2 regions of the Staphylococcus casei genome follow, and region 1 is predicted to be linked to the other one. Evidence: a T-box and tRNA genes for the amino acid it is inferred to sense, from the RefSeq annotation. Region 1 holds a T-box; the other holds one or more tRNA genes.
The links. A T-box is a leader RNA that pairs with one kind of tRNA and senses whether it is charged. The one in region 1 lies ahead of QMO72_RS06235 (valine--tRNA ligase), so its partner is inferred to be a tRNA-Val.
Positions count from the first base shown of each region.

Region 2: it has a tRNA-Val gene. The T-box ahead of QMO72_RS06235 (valine--tRNA ligase) is inferred to sense a tRNA for this amino acid. The anticodon was not compared.

Region 1 covers NZ_CP125718.1:1,280,985-1,289,317, reverse strand. Annotated here, with positions in the region: gene QMO72_RS06235 (valine--tRNA ligase) at 1-2,314, opposite strand, end outside; T-box leader at 2,358-2,601, opposite strand; gene QMO72_RS06230 (DNA-3-methyladenine glycosylase I) at 2,661-3,221, shown strand; gene QMO72_RS06225 (MFS transporter) at 3,569-4,963, opposite strand; gene QMO72_RS06220 (AbrB family transcriptional regulator) at 5,451-6,530, opposite strand; gene hemL (glutamate-1-semialdehyde 2,1-aminomutase) at 6,625-7,908, opposite strand; gene hemB (porphobilinogen synthase) at 7,924-8,333, opposite strand, start outside.
Region 2 covers NZ_CP125718.1:1,043,407-1,051,739, reverse strand. Annotated here, with positions in the region: tRNA gene QMO72_RS05040 (tRNA-Gly) at 315-389, opposite strand; tRNA gene QMO72_RS05035 (tRNA-Gly) at 409-483, opposite strand; tRNA gene QMO72_RS05030 (tRNA-Gly) at 503-577, opposite strand; tRNA gene QMO72_RS05025 (tRNA-Gly) at 597-671, opposite strand; tRNA gene QMO72_RS05020 (tRNA-Cys) at 679-752, opposite strand; tRNA gene QMO72_RS05015 (tRNA-Gln) at 762-833, opposite strand; tRNA gene QMO72_RS05010 (tRNA-His) at 845-917, opposite strand; tRNA gene QMO72_RS05005 (tRNA-Trp) at 920-993, opposite strand; tRNA gene QMO72_RS05000 (tRNA-Tyr) at 1,006-1,089, opposite strand; tRNA gene QMO72_RS04995 (tRNA-Thr) at 1,100-1,175, opposite strand; tRNA gene QMO72_RS04990 (tRNA-Phe) at 1,195-1,267, opposite strand; tRNA gene QMO72_RS04985 (tRNA-Asp) at 1,272-1,347, opposite strand; tRNA gene QMO72_RS04980 (tRNA-Met) at 1,360-1,433, opposite strand; tRNA gene QMO72_RS04975 (tRNA-Ser) at 1,447-1,539, opposite strand; tRNA gene QMO72_RS04970 (tRNA-Ser) at 1,581-1,673, opposite strand; tRNA gene QMO72_RS04965 (tRNA-Ile) at 1,683-1,756, opposite strand; tRNA gene QMO72_RS04960 (tRNA-Met) at 1,784-1,857, opposite strand; tRNA gene QMO72_RS04955 (tRNA-Ala) at 1,883-1,958, opposite strand; tRNA gene QMO72_RS04950 (tRNA-Pro) at 1,982-2,055, opposite strand; tRNA gene QMO72_RS04945 (tRNA-Arg) at 2,064-2,137, opposite strand; tRNA gene QMO72_RS04940 (tRNA-Leu) at 2,153-2,241, opposite strand; tRNA gene QMO72_RS04935 (tRNA-Gly) at 2,250-2,324, opposite strand; tRNA gene QMO72_RS04930 (tRNA-Leu) at 2,328-2,409, opposite strand; tRNA gene QMO72_RS04925 (tRNA-Lys) at 2,423-2,498, opposite strand; tRNA gene QMO72_RS04920 (tRNA-Thr) at 2,506-2,581, opposite strand; tRNA gene QMO72_RS04915 (tRNA-Val) at 2,598-2,673, opposite strand; rRNA gene rrf (5S ribosomal RNA) at 2,683-2,797, opposite strand; rRNA gene QMO72_RS04905 (23S ribosomal RNA) at 2,879-5,800, opposite strand; tRNA gene QMO72_RS04900 (tRNA-Ala) at 5,991-6,066, opposite strand; tRNA gene QMO72_RS04895 (tRNA-Ile) at 6,097-6,173, opposite strand; rRNA gene QMO72_RS04890 (16S ribosomal RNA) at 6,278-7,830, opposite strand.

The DNA.
Region 1 (8,333 bases):
TATCTATATAATTTGAATTGTTTTGCAGCGTCGCTTTAATATTTTCATCTTTTGCTTGAATAAAAATAGGAATAGCTTTAGAAAGTGGTGTATCAACTTCCAAACGAGACGTTCTTACAGATTTAATGATTTCAACAAGTTGTAACATTGTTTCTTTACTTTCATCAAAAGTAAGTGCATCGTCTACTGTTGGCCATGCTGCATTCACGATTGTTTCACCTTCGTGAGGTAAATTTTGCCAAATTTGTTCAGTCACGAATGGCATGAATGGGTGTAACATTCTCATCGTATTATCTAATACATACGTCAATACTGAACGCGTAACTTGTTTTTGCGCCTCATCTTCACCGTTCATAGGGATTTTACTCATTTCAATATACCAGTCACAGAAATCATCCCATATAAAGTTATAAAGCGCACGTCCTACTTCACCAAATTCGTATTTTTCACTTAAATCAGTCACATTAGCGATTGTCTCGTTTAAACGTGTAAGAATCCATTTATCAGCTAATGATAAATTACCAGATAAATCAACATCTTCCACTTTAAAGTCATCCCCGATATTCATAAGACTGAATCTCGCAGCATTCCAAATTTTATTGATGAAATTCCATACTGATTCAACTTTTTCTGTAGAATAACGTAAATCATGGCCAGGAGATGAGCCAGTTGCTAAGAAATATCTTAAGCTGTCTGCACCATACTCGTCAATAACATCCATCGGATCAACGCCGTTACCCAATGATTTACTCATTTTACGTCCATCATCGCCACGGACTAATCCATGTAATAATACATCATTAAATGGACGTTTTCCAGTAAATTCTAATCCTTGGAATATCATTCTAGCTACCCAGAAGAAAATAATATCATATCCAGTTACTAGTACATTCGTTGGGAAATAACGTTGGAAGTCTTCTTTATCTATATCTGGCCAACCTAATGTTGAAAATGGCCACAATGCACTCGAGAACCATGTATCTAACACGTCTTCATCTTGTGTCCAATTTTCACTATCTTCTGGTGCTGATTCACCAACGTAAATTTCTCCAGTTTCATTGTGGTACCAAGCTGGAATTTGATGCCCCCACCACAGTTGACGTGAGATAGTCCAATCTCTTATTTCTTCCATCCAACGATTAAATGTCTTTTCAAATCTTGAAGGAACAAAATCGATTCTATTATCCGTTTCTTGATTATTTAACGCTTGTTCAGCTAATGGTTTCATTTTAACAAACCATTGCGTTGACAGGTAAGGTTCTACCACTGCACCAGAGCGTTCAGAGTGACCAACTGAATGCTCATGCTCTTCTATCTTAATGACCAAACCTTCTGCTTCTAAATCTTTAACAAGCTGCTCGCGACAATCAAATCTATCCATGCCTTCGTATTTATCAGCCTTGTCATTCATTTTACCAGATTCATCCATCACAATAATACGTTCTAAATTATGACGATTACCGATTTCAAAATCATTCGGATCATGTGCAGGTGTCACTTTCATTGCGCCACTACCAAAATCAATATCTACATATTCATCAGCTAAAATAGGTAATTCTCTACCGACGATTGGTAAGATTACTTTTTTACCAATTAAATCTTTATAACGATCGTCATTTGGATTTACAACAATTGCTGTATCACCTAACATTGTTTCAGGGCGTGTCGTCGCAATCTCAATATATCCTTCACCATCTGCATAAGGATATTTAAAATGATAGAATTTACCTTGTACATCTTCATGAATAACTTCGATATCCGATAAAGCTGTTCTCGCTATAGGATCCCAGTTAATGATATATTCACCGCGATAGATTAAGTCTTTGTTATACATATCAACAAAGACTTTTTTAACTGCTTTGCTTAATCCATCATCTAATGTGAATCTCTCTCTACTATAGTCTAAACCTAGTCCTAATTTAGCCCATTGGTTTCTGATAAAATCAGCATATTCTTCTTTCCAATCCCACGCCTTTTCGAGGAATTTTTCTCTTCCTAAATCATGGCGTGATAAACCTTGTTCATTTAATTTAGCTTCAACTTTAGCTTGTGTAGCAATACCAGCGTGATCCATGCCTGGTAAATATAATGTATCGTATCCTTGCATGCGTTTCATTCTAGTAATTATATCTTGTAATGTTGTATCCCATGCATGGCCTAGATGTAATTTACCTGTTACATTGGGTGGCGGAATAACAATTGTGTATGTTTCTTTTGAATGATCTTCTGCTGCTTTAAAGTAACCGTTGTTTACCCATTGGTCATAACGTCCAGACTCAACTTCGCTCGGATTATATTTTGGTTTCATTTCCATTCGTTAAAATCCTCCTTAAAAAATAAAAATATCCGCCCTACATATATAGGACGGATATTCCGTGGTACCACCTAAATTCATGAAATTAGTTCGCTAACTTCATGCACTTTAAATTATGATTAACGCTCAAACACGCTTTAACCTAGTTGATATACAAGTAATTATTGTATCAGTTCAGCTAAAGTTCAATGTGGGCTACCTTCAATAAGTTAAACTGTACATTTTCAGCAATCATGTACTCTCTGTTAAATCTAACACTATTTACTCTTCCCAGTAGACAATATTTGTTTCCTTAATTATAGTATAATGGATGCGAAGATAAGTCAATGCAATGGAGGGAAAATTTATGAACGAATGTGCTTTTGGAACGAAAGATCCCACTTATTTACAGTATCATGATGAAGTATGGGGACAGCCTCTATATGACAGTCTTGAATTATTTAAATTGATGGCACTTGAATCACAACATGCTGGATTATCCTGGTTAATGATTCTCAAGAAAAAAGAATCTTACGAAGCAGCTTTTTATAATTTTGATCCTGCAAAAATTTCTGATATGACTTCGGAAGATATTGATGCATTAATGTCATTTCCCAATATAGTGCATAATCGAAAAAAACTAGAAGCTATTGTAGGACAAGCAAAAGGTTATTTTGAAATCGTAAAAGATTATGGCAGTTTTAGTGATTTTCTCTGGTCTTATGTAGATGGCAAGCCTGTAGATTTTCAATATACACATCCAAGTGATCGAATTACTGTAGATGCGCGTGCCACAGCATTATCAAAGAAACTAAAAAGTTATGGTTTTAAATTTTTAGGTCCAGTTACTGTATTCTCCTTTCTTGAAGCTGCTGGCCTTTATAATGCTCATTTGCAGTGTTGCCCCCAAAATCCAAATCATTTATAACCTTCAAATAAAAAGAAGTGACTCAAAGCCGCTTCTTTTTAGAACATAAACAAACCCTAAGTGATATTTCACCTAGGGTTTGTTTATATATTAATCTCTTTTATCAATTACTTTATTCAGCCTGACCTGATAAACGTCACTGATATTTAATTTACACATCTTATAATATTTTTCGCTTAATATTGGCAGTTATATATCCTGACTCCTGTGGGAACAGCATTAGCTATAGACTACAGGAAAACATGCATAAAAAAACTGTCGACAAAGTTAGAGCCTTTGTCGACAGTTTGAGGAAGTGACTCAAAATCATTTCCTTTTTAATGTTAAAATGATGGATACTATTCTTTTTATTTAGTTTCTGAATGCCACCATAGTGAATCTTTTGGATTTTCAACAGCAATTTCAAATTCTTTCTCGTTTGCTACTGTTGGATAAGACCCTTTTAACGATTGTTTTGAAGTATCTTTGAATAAAAATACAACTACAATTAGTCCTATAATACTAAACGCTAACAAGTAAAATGCTGGTGCTAAATTACTTCCTGTTTCATGTACGAGCCATGAAGCAACTAACGGTGTTGTACCACCAAAAATTGAAACTGCAATATTGAATGTCCATGAAAGTGTTCTATATCGAACATTTGTGAAGAATAATGTTGGTAATGTACCTGGCATTGTCCCTTCATAAACAGATAACACAATACCAATCATTAATAATCCTATAAATAGGAAAGCAAGACTACCCATATTTAAGAATTGGAAAGCAATCACAGAAAATACGATACCTAAAATTAATCCAATACTAATAATTTTTTTATTTCCTACTTTATCGCCTAAACGACCAAACATAATAGCAAAAGGTAACATAATAATTAATACAATTGCAGTGATTGGTGTGCTAATTGTATCTTTGATACCAATATTTTCGTCTAAGTATGAAGGCATATAGCCTAATAACATGTAGTTTGTGATGTTAAAGAATGCCACAAATACCACACATATTAAAATATCACGTTTGTTTTCTTTAATGATTTGTATGAATCCTGGTCCCTCTTCTTCTTCTTGAGCCAAGTCATTTTCAAAAATAGGAGATTCTTCTAAATGCGTTCTTAAGTATAATCCAAATAAGCCAATTGGAATACTAATGAAGAATGGTATTCTCCAACCCCAACTTTCCATACTACTGCTTGGAATTAACCAAAACATAATTGTAACAAGTACAGATGCGAAGATATAACCTGATAGTGTACCTAATTCAAGCCCACTACCTAATCTAATACGTTTGTTATCCGGTGAAGATTCTGCGATATAAACCATCGCTCCAGCATATTCTCCTCCAACTGAGAAGCCCTGTAATATACGAGCAATTAATAAAATAATTGGTGCCCAAATGCCAATTTGATCATATGTAGGTAAAATCCCTATTAAAAATGTAGAAAATGCCATTAACATGATTGTAGTTGTTAATACAATTTTTCTTCCATATTTGTCACCTATCTTACCAAAAACAATACCACCAACTGGTCTTAGTAAAAATGCAATCGCAAACGTTGCGAAAGTAAAAATCAGCTTCAATTCATCATTATCAACTTGACTAAAAAAGTTTTTACTAATGATTACTGCTAAGTATGAATATAAAGCAAAGTCAAACCACTCCATAGCATTGCCAATCCCAGTTGCAAAAACACTTTTTTTCGCTTGGTTTATGTCTACAGTGTTAATTTTCCGTTTGTTAAATTTCATGACATATACACTCCTTTTAATTACAAGAAGTCATTTTAGCACTAATCAAAAATACGTCAATAGCGAGAAATTTATTGGTCCAATTAAAGAAATCGCTTACTCACAGTGTAGTAAACGTAAGAAACGTTTTAAAATATTTTAACAGTCAGAAAATTCCGATTATTATATTGGTGTAAAAAATCATTTTTAAGTGTTATTTAACACTTGGATTCTCGGTGTAAATTAACTCAATTCTCAATTGTATTTGCCGCTTATTTTTCATCGAAATGCCCCTTTATTTTCAAATAATTCAAAAAAATATAATGTAGTATCGTGATTTCAATTCCTTAAAAAGTTATTTTTATAATGAATTTATTTTTGGAATTTACTAATCATCATACCAAAAAACCAACCAGATTATTATATCTGATTGGCAAATATGGATGCATAAATGACCTTATATATATTTTAACGTGAGCTTAATTTAACCGACTAATCATGCTATATATCATTTATTTTTAGCATGTGCTCTTTCTCTATATTTAAGAAAATAGTTTAGCATTGGCGCTATTAAAAATAGAATAAAGAAAATTCTAAAGATATGATAACTCGAAATCATAGCCACATCTGCCCCTGTTTCAATGGCAACTAATACAATCTGACTCATGCCACCTGGAGCTGCCCCTAAAAACAACTCATTAATAGAATGGTTTGAAAACATTGATATTAACCACACCATAACAAATGCTAATAAAATAAGAAAAATATTTTGAAATGCTATTGCAACAGCTATACGTCCTTTCATTTGATCTACTAAATTGGCAATCTGTATGCCAATTCTTATCATATAGATAACTTGAGCTGCAGCTATGATGTAATTATCTAATGTAAATGTTACACCCGTTATTAGATTCCAACATATAAGCACAACAATGGGTGCTAACAGTTGTCGGGTTGGAAAATTAATTTTTCCCATTAAGTAATAAACAATGGTAATAGCTAAGATTAAGCATACGATACTGGGCCACGTTAGTGCCTCTGTTAATTTTTCAGTTGCTGTTGTACCTATTGATGGCTGTCCACTAGCATCTTTGAAAAAATAGGAAATAAACGGAACAAGAATAACCACAAAGATAATTCTCGAGGTTTGCGTTAAACTTACGACCATGATATTAGCATTTTTATTCTCCTCTGCCATAATGAGCATTTGACTCAAGGCACCAGGTATTACACTAAGTATTGCAGTTTCAATATTAACTTTAGCAATCTTTTTAAAAAAATAAGCTATCAGTAAAGCAAGCATAATTAACATGACTGTAATCATGACAATGGTAAACCAATCATTTTTAATATCTTCGATAACCGTATCTGTGAATGTCGAACCGATTTGAACACCAAGTAAAATCAGTCCAATTTGACTTAACCAAAATGGCCAACGAATTTCTAAATGAAAAACCTTAATGCAAATCACACTTGCGATGATGGGTCCAAACATGAATGGTAATAAGACATGTAATGCATGAAGTAATAAACTTAATAGGATTGCTACTGTTAAAACAATTAAATTGTTTCTCAATTGCTTACTCATGTCCTCACAACTTTCATATATCATTTTCTTTAAACATGATTCCAAATAAAAAGCACCCGTTCAACGCAATCGTTGCTCGGGCGCAAATAAAACTTTATACAATTCTACTTAGCGCAGTATCAAATGCTTGTATCGTTGTTTTAATATCTTCTTCGGTGTGTGCGGTTGAAAGAAATGTACCTTCAAATTGTGAAGGTGGTAAAAAGACCCCTTCTTTCGCCATTTCTCTATACATTTGACTGAACATTTCTAAATCGCTATCATTCGCTTGTTCAAAATTTGTAACTGGCCCTGCATTTAAGAAATATCCTATCATAGAACCAGCGCGATTTACAGTAATTGGCACATTATGCTTATTGAATACCTCTTTCAAACCTTCTTCTAATAAGTCACCAAGTTGATTGAAATAATCGTAAGACTCAGGTGTTAATTGATTGAGCGTTTCATATCCACTCGTCATTGCTAAAGGATTTCCTGACAATGTACCAGCCTGATAAATATCACCAGTCGGTGCAATTTGGTCCATTATTTCTTTTTTACCACCAAATGCACCTACAGGTAATCCACCGCCGATCACTTTGCCTAGACAAGTTAAATCTGGCGTTACATTGAAGTACCCTTGAGCACAATGATAACCCACTCTAAATCCAGTCATAACTTCATCAAAAATTAATAATGAACCATACTCTGTTGTGATATCTCTTAAGCCTTGTAAAAAGCCTTCTACTGGTGGTACCACGCCCATATTTCCAGCTACCGGTTCAACAATCACACCTGCTATGTCATCACCAAATTCTTCAAAAGCAACTTTTATAGCTTCTAAATCGTTATATGGTACGGTAATTGTATTTTTAGCAATCCCCTCTGGAACTCCTGGTGAATCAGGCAAACCAAGCGTTGCAACTCCTGAACCAGCTTTGATTAATAATGAATCACTATGACCATGATAACAGCCAATAAATTTAACAATTTTATTACGACCAGTGTAGCCACGTGCTAAGCGAAGGGTATCAAGTGTTGCTTCAGTCCCAGATGACACCATTCTTATTTTTTCAATAGAAGGTACACGATCAATAACGAGTTTTGCTAATTTATTTTCTTGAACAGTTGAGGCACCAAAACTCGTCCCTTTATCCACAACTTCGTGAATCTTATCAATGACTTGTTTATTTTGGTGACCTAATATTAACGGACCCCAACTTAAAACATAATCAATATATTCGTTGCCATCTATATCATAGATTCTAGAACCTTTACCATGGTCCATAAATATTGCTGGCGTATCTACGGATTTAAAAGCTCTTACTGGACTATTGACACCACCTGGCATCAAATGCTCAGCTTCTTCCATTGCCTTTTCAGAATTCTTATATCTCATTATAAAATTACCTCCTTATTGTTCATCAATATATCGACAAATATCTTTTGAAAAATATGTGATGATTAAATCTGCGCCTGCACGTTTCATTGAAATCATTTGTTCCATCACTACTGCTTTTTCATCAATCCAACCATTTAACGCAGCAGCTTTAGTCATACTATATTCACCACTTACATTATATGCTACTACAGGTACCTGAGTTGTATTACGTACGTCTCTTATAATATCTAAGAAGCTCAACGCTGGTTTAACAATCATCATATCTGCACCTTCATTTAAATCGCTATCAAGCTCTCTAAGTGCTTCTCGTCTATTTGCTGGATCCATTTGATACGTTTTACGATCACCAAATTGTGGCGTTGATTCTGCTGCATCTCGAAATGGTCCAAAGAAACTTGAAGCATATTTGATACCATAACTCA
Region 2 (8,333 bases), 240 kb from region 1:
CGCACTTTAATTATAATACCACGCGATTCAACTCCCAAACATTGTACCACGCCTATAACACTAAAGGTAATCGCTTTCATAATGCTCTAAAGAACCATTTTATTAGCTTTCATATAAGACCCATTCTTTAAATATACTCTAAAAGTGTCAATTTATTATTTAAATATAATAAGTTGATGTAAGAAAGCTTAAATATTGTATTTATACTACGATTTAAATTTTTAAAAAATATTAATAAAAAGATAGAAAATTTTTTATTCTCTTCTGCTTTATTAAAAAAGGGTAAAAAAAAACTCCCACCATGGAAGTATGAATGGAGCGGAAGATAGGACTTACACCTATACCTTGTTCCGGGAAGGAACGTATTCTAAGAATTGAACTACTCCCGCATGAGATATTAAATAAATATGGAGCGGAAGATAGGACTTACACCTATACCTCGTTCCGGGAAGGAACGTGTTCTAAGAATTGAACTACTCCCGCATGGGATATTAAATAAATATGGAGCGGAAGATAGGACTTACACCTATACCTCGTTCCGGGAAGGAACGTGTTCTAAGAATTGAACTACTCCCGCATGGGATATTGAATAAATATGGAGCGGAAGATAGGACTTACACCTATACCTCGTTCCGGGAAGGAACGTGTTCTAAGAATTGAACTACTCCCGCATATTCATGGAGGCGGCAACCGGATTTGAACCGGTGATAAAGGTTTTGCAGACCTCTGCCTTACCACTTGGCTATGCCGCCAATAACTAACTGGGCTAGCTGGATTCGAACCAGCGCGTGACGGAGTCAAAGTCCGTTGCCTTACCGCTTGGCTATAGCCCAACAATATAAAGGGCGGCTGATGGGAATCGAACCCACGCGTGTCGGAACCACAATCCGATGCGTTAACCACTTCGCCACAACCGCCATGGCAGGGGCAGTAGGAATCGAACCCACATCAAAGGTTTTGGAGACCTCTATTCTACCGTTGAAATATGCCCCTATTAAATTATTATGGTGGAGGGGGGCAGATTCGAACTGCCGAACCCGAAGGAGCGGATTTACAGTCCGCCGCGTTTAGCCACTTCGCTACCCCTCCAAAGGAAAGATGGTGCCGGCCAGAGGACTTGAACCCCCAACCTACTGATTACAAGTCAGTTGCTCTACCAGTTGAGCTAGGCCGGCTTGCATAAAAAAATTAAAATGGTTCAGGACAGAGTCGAACTGCCGACACATGGAGCTTCAATCCATTGCTCTACCAACTGAGCTACTGAACCATAATGGCGGTCTCGACGGGAATCGAACCCGCGATCTCCTGCGTGACAGGCAGGCGTGTTAACCGCTACACTACGAGACCAAAATTATGAAATTGCGGGAGGCGGATTTGAACCACCGACCTTCGGGTTATGAGCCCGACGAGCTACCGAACTGCTCCATCCCGCGATAATAATATTAATGGCGGAGGAAGAGGGATTCGAACCCCCGCGAGCCGTTAAGCTCCTGTCGGTTTTCAAGACCGATCCCTTCAGCCGGGCTTGGGTATTCCTCCAAAAATATTAGATAAATAAATTATATTAAGTTTTATAAAAATGGCGGAGGAAGAGGGATTCGAACCCCCGCGGGCCGTTAAGCCCCTGTCGGTTTTCAAGACCGATCCCTTCAGCCGGACTTGGGTATTCCTCCAAAATTATATGGACCTTGCAGGATTCGAACCTGCGACCGAACGGTTATGAGCCGTTAGCTCTAACCAACTGAGCTAAAGGTCCTGAATATAATTTACAACTAATAATTAGTGGCGGTGGAGGGGATCGAACCCCCGACCTCACGGGTATGAACCGTGCGCTCTAGCCAGCTGAGCTACACCGCCGTTGTATTTTAGTTTGTATTAAATATGGTGGAGACTAGCGGGTTCGAACCGCTGACCTCCTGCGTGCAAAGCAGGCGCTCTCCCAACTGAGCTAAGCCCCCATATATGTATTATTTTAGGGATATCGGGAAGACAGGATTCGAACCTGCGACCCCTTGGTCCCAAACCAAGTGCTCTACCAAGCTGAGCTACTTCCCGTAAATAAGTGCGCCCGATAGGGGTCGAACCTATAACCTCTTGATTCGTAGTCAAGTACTCTATCCAGTTGAGCTACGGGCGCTTCATTAATAAAAGATGGTGCCGAGGACCGGAATCGAACCGGTACGGTAATCACTTACCGCAGGATTTTAAGTCCTGTGCGTCTGCCAGTTCCGCCACCCCGGCAAAAATAATGGAGCAGAAGACGGGATTCGAACCCGCGACCCCGACCTTGGCAAGGTCGTATTCTACCGCTGAACTACTTCTGCATATGCGGGTGAAGGGAGTCGAACCCCCACGCCGTGAGGCGCTAGATCCTAAGTCTAGTGCGTCTGCCAGTTCCGCCACACCCGCGATATAAAATTAATGGTGAGCCATAGAGGATTCGAACCTCTGACCCTCTGATTAAAAGTCAGATGCTCTACCAACTGAGCTAATGGCTCTTAATAATGGTGCCGGCCAGAGGACTTGAACCCCCAACCTACTGATTACAAGTCAGTTGCTCTACCAGTTGAGCTAGGCCGGCTATTAAGAATAAATAATGGTGGAGGATGACGGGTTCGAACCGCCGACCCTCTGCTTGTAAGGCAGATGCTCTCCCAGCTGAGCTAATCCTCCGAATATATTGCCTGGCAACGTCCTACTCTCGCGGAACGTAAGTCCGACTACCATCGGCGCTAAAGAGCTTAACTTCTGTGTTCGGCATGGGAACAGGTGTGACCTCTTTGCCATTGTCACCAGACAATGAAATGTATGAAATTATACATTCAAAACTAGATAGTAAGTAAAATTTAAAAGTTACCAATCAAAACTGGTTTAATATTTGATTAAGTCTTCGATCGATTAGTATTCGTCAGCTCCACATATCGCTATGCTTCCACCTCGAACCTATTAACCTCATCATCTTTGAGGGATCTTATAACCGAAGTTGGGAAATCTCATCTTGAGGGGGGCTTCATGCTTAGATGCTTTCAGCACTTATCCCGTCCATACATAGCTACCCAGCGATGCCGTTGGCACGACAACTGGTACACCAGAGGTATGTCCATCCCGGTCCTCTCGTACTAAGGACAGCTCCTCTCAAATTTCCTACGCCCACGACGGATAGGGACCGAACTGTCTCACGACGTTCTGAACCCAGCTCGCGTACCGCTTTAATGGGCGAACAGCCCAACCCTTGGGACCGACTACAGCCCCAGGATGCGATGAGCCGACATCGAGGTGCCAAACCTCCCCGTCGATGTGAACTCTTGGGGGAGATAAGCCTGTTATCCCCGGGGTAGCTTTTATCCGTTGAGCGATGGCCCTTCCATGCGGAACCACCGGATCACTAAGTCCGTCTTTCGACCCTGCTCGACTTGTAAGTCTCGCAGTCAAGCTTCCTTATGCCTTTACACTCTATGAATGATTTCCAACCATTCTGAGGAAACCTTTGAGCGCCTCCGTTACTCTTTAGGAGGCGACCGCCCCAGTCAAACTGCCCATCTGACACTGTCTCCCACCATGATAAATGGTGCGGGTTAGAAATCCAACACAGCGAGGGTAGTATCCCAACAACGCCTCCACGTAAGCTAGCGCTCACGTATCAAAGGCTCCTACCTATCCTGTACAAGCTGTGACGAATTTCAATATCAGACTACAGTAAAGCTCCACGGGGTCTTTCCGTCCTGTCGCGGGTAACCTGCATCTTCACAGGTACTATGATTTCACCGAGCCTCTCGTTGAGACAGTGCCCAAATCGTTACGCCTTTCGTGCGGGTCGGAACTTACCCGACAAGGAATTTCGCTACCTTAGGACCGTTATAGTTACGGCCGCCGTTTACTGGGGCTTCGATTCGTAGCTTCGCCGAAGCTAACCACTCCTCTTAACCTTCCAGCACCGGGCAGGCGTCAGCCCCTATACATCACCTTACGGTTTAGCAGAGACCTGTGTTTTTGATAAACAGTCGCTTGGGCCTATTCACTGCGGCTCTCCTGGGCGTTAACCCTAAAGAGCACCCCTTCTCCCGAAGTTACGGGGTCATTTTGCCGAGTTCCTTAACGAGAGTTCGCTCGCTCACCTTAGAATTCTCATCTTGACTACCTGTGTCGGTTTGCGGTACGGGCACCAAAATTCTAGCTAGAGGCTTTTCTTGGCAGTGTGAAATCAACGACTCGAGGAAAAAATTTCCTCTCCCCATCACAACTTGACCTTAAGAGTACCGGATTTGCCTAATACTCAGTCTTGTTGCTTGGACGTGCACTCCAACAGCACGCTTCGCCTATCCTACTGCGTCCCCCCATCGCTCAAAACGAATTTTGGTGGTACAGGAATATCAACCTGTTATCCATCGCCTACGCCTATCGGCCTCAGCTTAGGACCCGACTAACCCAGAGCGGACGAGCCTTCCTCTGGAAACCTTAGTCAATCGGTGGACGGGATTCTCACCCGTCTTTCGCTACTCACACCGGCATTCTCACTTCTAAGCGCTCCACATGTCCTTGCGATCATGCTTCAACGCCCTTAGAACGCTCTCCTACCATTGTCCTACGGACAATCCACAGCTTCGGTAATATGTTTAGCCCCGGTACATTTTCGGCGCAGTGTCACTCGACTAGTGAGCTATTACGCACTCTTTAAATGATGGCTGCTTCTAAGCCAACATCCTAGTTGTCTGGGCAACGCCACATCCTTTTCCACTTAACATATATTTTGGGACCTTAGCTGGTGGTCTGGGCTGTTTCCCTCTCGAACACGGACCTTATCACCCGCGTTCTGACTCCCAAGTTAAATTGATTGGCATTCGGAGTTTGTCTGAATTCGGTAACCCGATAAGGGCCCCTCGTCCAAACAGTGCTCTACCTCCAATAATCATCACTTGAGGCTAGCCCTAAAGCTATTTCGGAGAGAACCAGCTATCTCCAGGTTCGATTGGAATTTCTCCGCTACCCACAACTCATCCGCTCACTTTTCAACGTAAGTCGGTTCGGCCCTCCATTCAGTGTTACCTGAACTTCAGCCTGGTCATGGGTAGATCACCTGGTTTCGGGTCTACGACCAAATACTCAACGCCCTATTCAGACTCGCTTTCGCTACGGCTCCACATTTACTGCTTAACCTTGCATCAAATCGTAACTCGCCGGTTCATTCTACAAAAGGCACGCCATCACCCATTAACGGGCTCTGACTACTTGTAAGCACACGGTTTCAAGTTCTATTTCACTCCCCTTCCGGGGTACTTTTCACCTTTCCCTCACGGTACTGGTTCACTATCGGTCACTAGAGAGTATTTAGCCTTGGGAGATGGTCCTCCCGGATTCCGACGGAATTTCTCGTGTTCCGTCGTACTCAGGATCCACTCAAGAGTGAACAAACTTTCGACTACAGGATTATTACCTTCTTTGATTCATCTTTCCAGATGATTCGTCTAATTTGTTCTTTTGTAACTCCGTATAGAGTGTCCTACAACCCCAACAAGCAAGCTCGTTGGTTTGGGCTCTTCCCGTTTCGCTCGCCGCTACTCAGGGAATCGATTTTTCTTTCTCTTCCTGCGGGTACTAAGATGTTTCAGTTCTCCGCGTCTGCCTTCGAATATGCTATGTATTCACATATCGATAACACGACATAACTCGTGCTGGGTTTCCCCATTCGGAAATCTCTGGATCAAAGCTTACTTACAGCTCCCCAAAGCATATCGTCGTTAGTAACGTCCTTCATAGGCTTCTAGTGCCAAGGTATCCACCGTGCGCCCTTAATAACTTAATCTTTTCTGACTTTTAACACGACGAAGTCGGTTAAAAACCCAAAATGTTATTAATCTGTGAGTGTTCTTTCGAACACTAGCGATTATTTCTTTTTGAATTCAAGCTTATTTAAAACTCTAATTCACTCGGTTTTTCTTGGTAAAATCTATATATTTTACTTACTTATCTAGTTTTCAATGTACAATTTCTAATGGTGGAGACTAGCGGGTTCGAACCGCTGACCTCCTGCGTGCAAAGCAGGCGCTCTCCCAGCTGAGCTAAGCCCCCATACCATGTATAATATTCAAAATAATCTAATGGTGGGCCTAAGTGGACTCGAACCACCGACCTCACGCTTATCAGGCGTGCGCTCTAACCAGCTGAGCTATAGGCCCATTACGATTACGAATACTCTTAATGAGCATTCAAAACTGAATGCAATATGTCAATGTTATTCCTCTGTCATCTTCTAAAGAAGATGTTCCGAATATATCCTTAGAAAGGAGGTGATCCAGCCGCACCTTCCGATACGGCTACCTTGTTACGACTTCACCCCAATCATTTGTCCCACCTTCGACGGCTAGCTCCATAAATGGTTACTCCACCGGCTTCGGGTGTTACAAACTCTCGTGGTGTGACGGGCGGTGTGTACAAGACCCGGGAACGTATTCACCGTAGCATGCTGATCTACGATTACTAGCGATTCCAGCTTCATGTAGTCGAGTTGCAGACTACAATCCGAACTGAGAACAACTTTATGGGATTTGCATGACCTCGCGGTTTAGCTGCCCTTTGTATTGTCCATTGTAGCACGTGTGTAGCCCAAATCATAAGGGGCATGATGATTTGACGTCATCCCCACCTTCCTCCGGTTTGTCACCGGCAGTCAACCTAGAGTGCCCAACTTAATGATGGCAACTAAGCTTAAGGGTTGCGCTCGTTGCGGGACTTAACCCAACATCTCACGACACGAGCTGACGACAACCATGCACCACCTGTCACTTTGTCCCCCGAAGGGGAAGGCTCTATCTCTAGAGTTTTCAAAGGATGTCAAGATTTGGTAAGGTTCTTCGCGTTGCTTCGAATTAAACCACATGCTCCACCGCTTGTGCGGGTCCCCGTCAATTCCTTTGAGTTTCAACCTTGCGGTCGTACTCCCCAGGCGGAGTGCTTAATGCGTTAGCTGCAGCACTAAGGGGCGGAAACCCCCTAACACTTAGCACTCATCGTTTACGGCGTGGACTACCAGGGTATCTAATCCTGTTTGATCCCCACGCTTTCGCACATCAGCGTCAGTTACAGACCAGAAAGTCGCCTTCGCCACTGGTGTTCCTCCATATCTCTGCGCATTTCACCGCTACACATGGAATTCCACTTTCCTCTTCTGCACTCAAGTTTCCCAGTTTCCAATGACCCTCCACGGTTGAGCCGTGGGCTTTCACATCAGACTTAAGAAACCGCCTACGCGCGCTTTACGCCCAATAATTCCGGATAACGCTTGCCACCTACGTATTACCGCGGCTGCTGGCACGTAGTTAGCCGTGGCTTTCTGATTAGGTACCGTCAAGATGCGCACAGTTACTTACGCATTTGTTCTTCCCTAATAACAGAGTTTTACGATCCGAAAACCTTCATCACTCACGCGGCGTTGCTCCGTCAGGCTTTCGCCCATTGCGGAAGATTCCCTACTGCTGCCTCCCGTAGGAGTCTGGACCGTGTCTCAGTTCCAGTGTGGCCGATCACCCTCTCAGGTCGGCTATGTATCGTCGCCTTGGTAAGCCATTACCTTACCAACTAGCTAATACAGCGCGGGTCCATCTATAAGTGATAGCAAAACCATCTTTCACTATAGAACCATGCGGTTCTATATGTTATCCGGCATTAGCTCCGGTTTCCCGAAGTTATTCCAGTCTTATAGGTAGGTTACCCACGTGTTACTCACCCGTCCGCCGCTAACTTCAAAGGAGCAAGCTCCTTATCCGTTCGCTCGACTTGCATGTATTAGGCACGCCGCCAGCGTTCATCCTGAGCCAGGATCAAACTCTCCATAAATGATTATGATGTTTGATTAGCTCATAAAATACTAATTTGTGTGTTATCTCTAACACGTTTGAACCAACAATTTAATGTTGTGTTCGGAATTAACGTTGACATATTGCAATTCAGTTTTCAATGTTCATTATTAATGTGTTACAAGAATTTATTTTAACATTAAGTTTTTGTTAAGTCAACAATAAATTTCTTTTTTTATTTATTAAGTTTGTTGCGTTTTCTTAACTCAACATTTACTATTGTATAACCTTTCAACAAGTTTAACAAGTGTCAAATTTACACTTTATGTTTTTTGTTAAAGTAGTTATTTTGTTTGCCGCCTTGTTTCGACGACTTACTCATAATATCAAGATTATTGATTATCGTCAATAAAATTCAACAATGTTTTTAGGTTAATTTTACCTTTCTGTTGTCTATTTATTTATTATATGTATTAGATGTTTATTTAGTGTAAATATCTCGGCCTTTTTCGGCCATATTTTGCTATAATTTCTAGATTTACT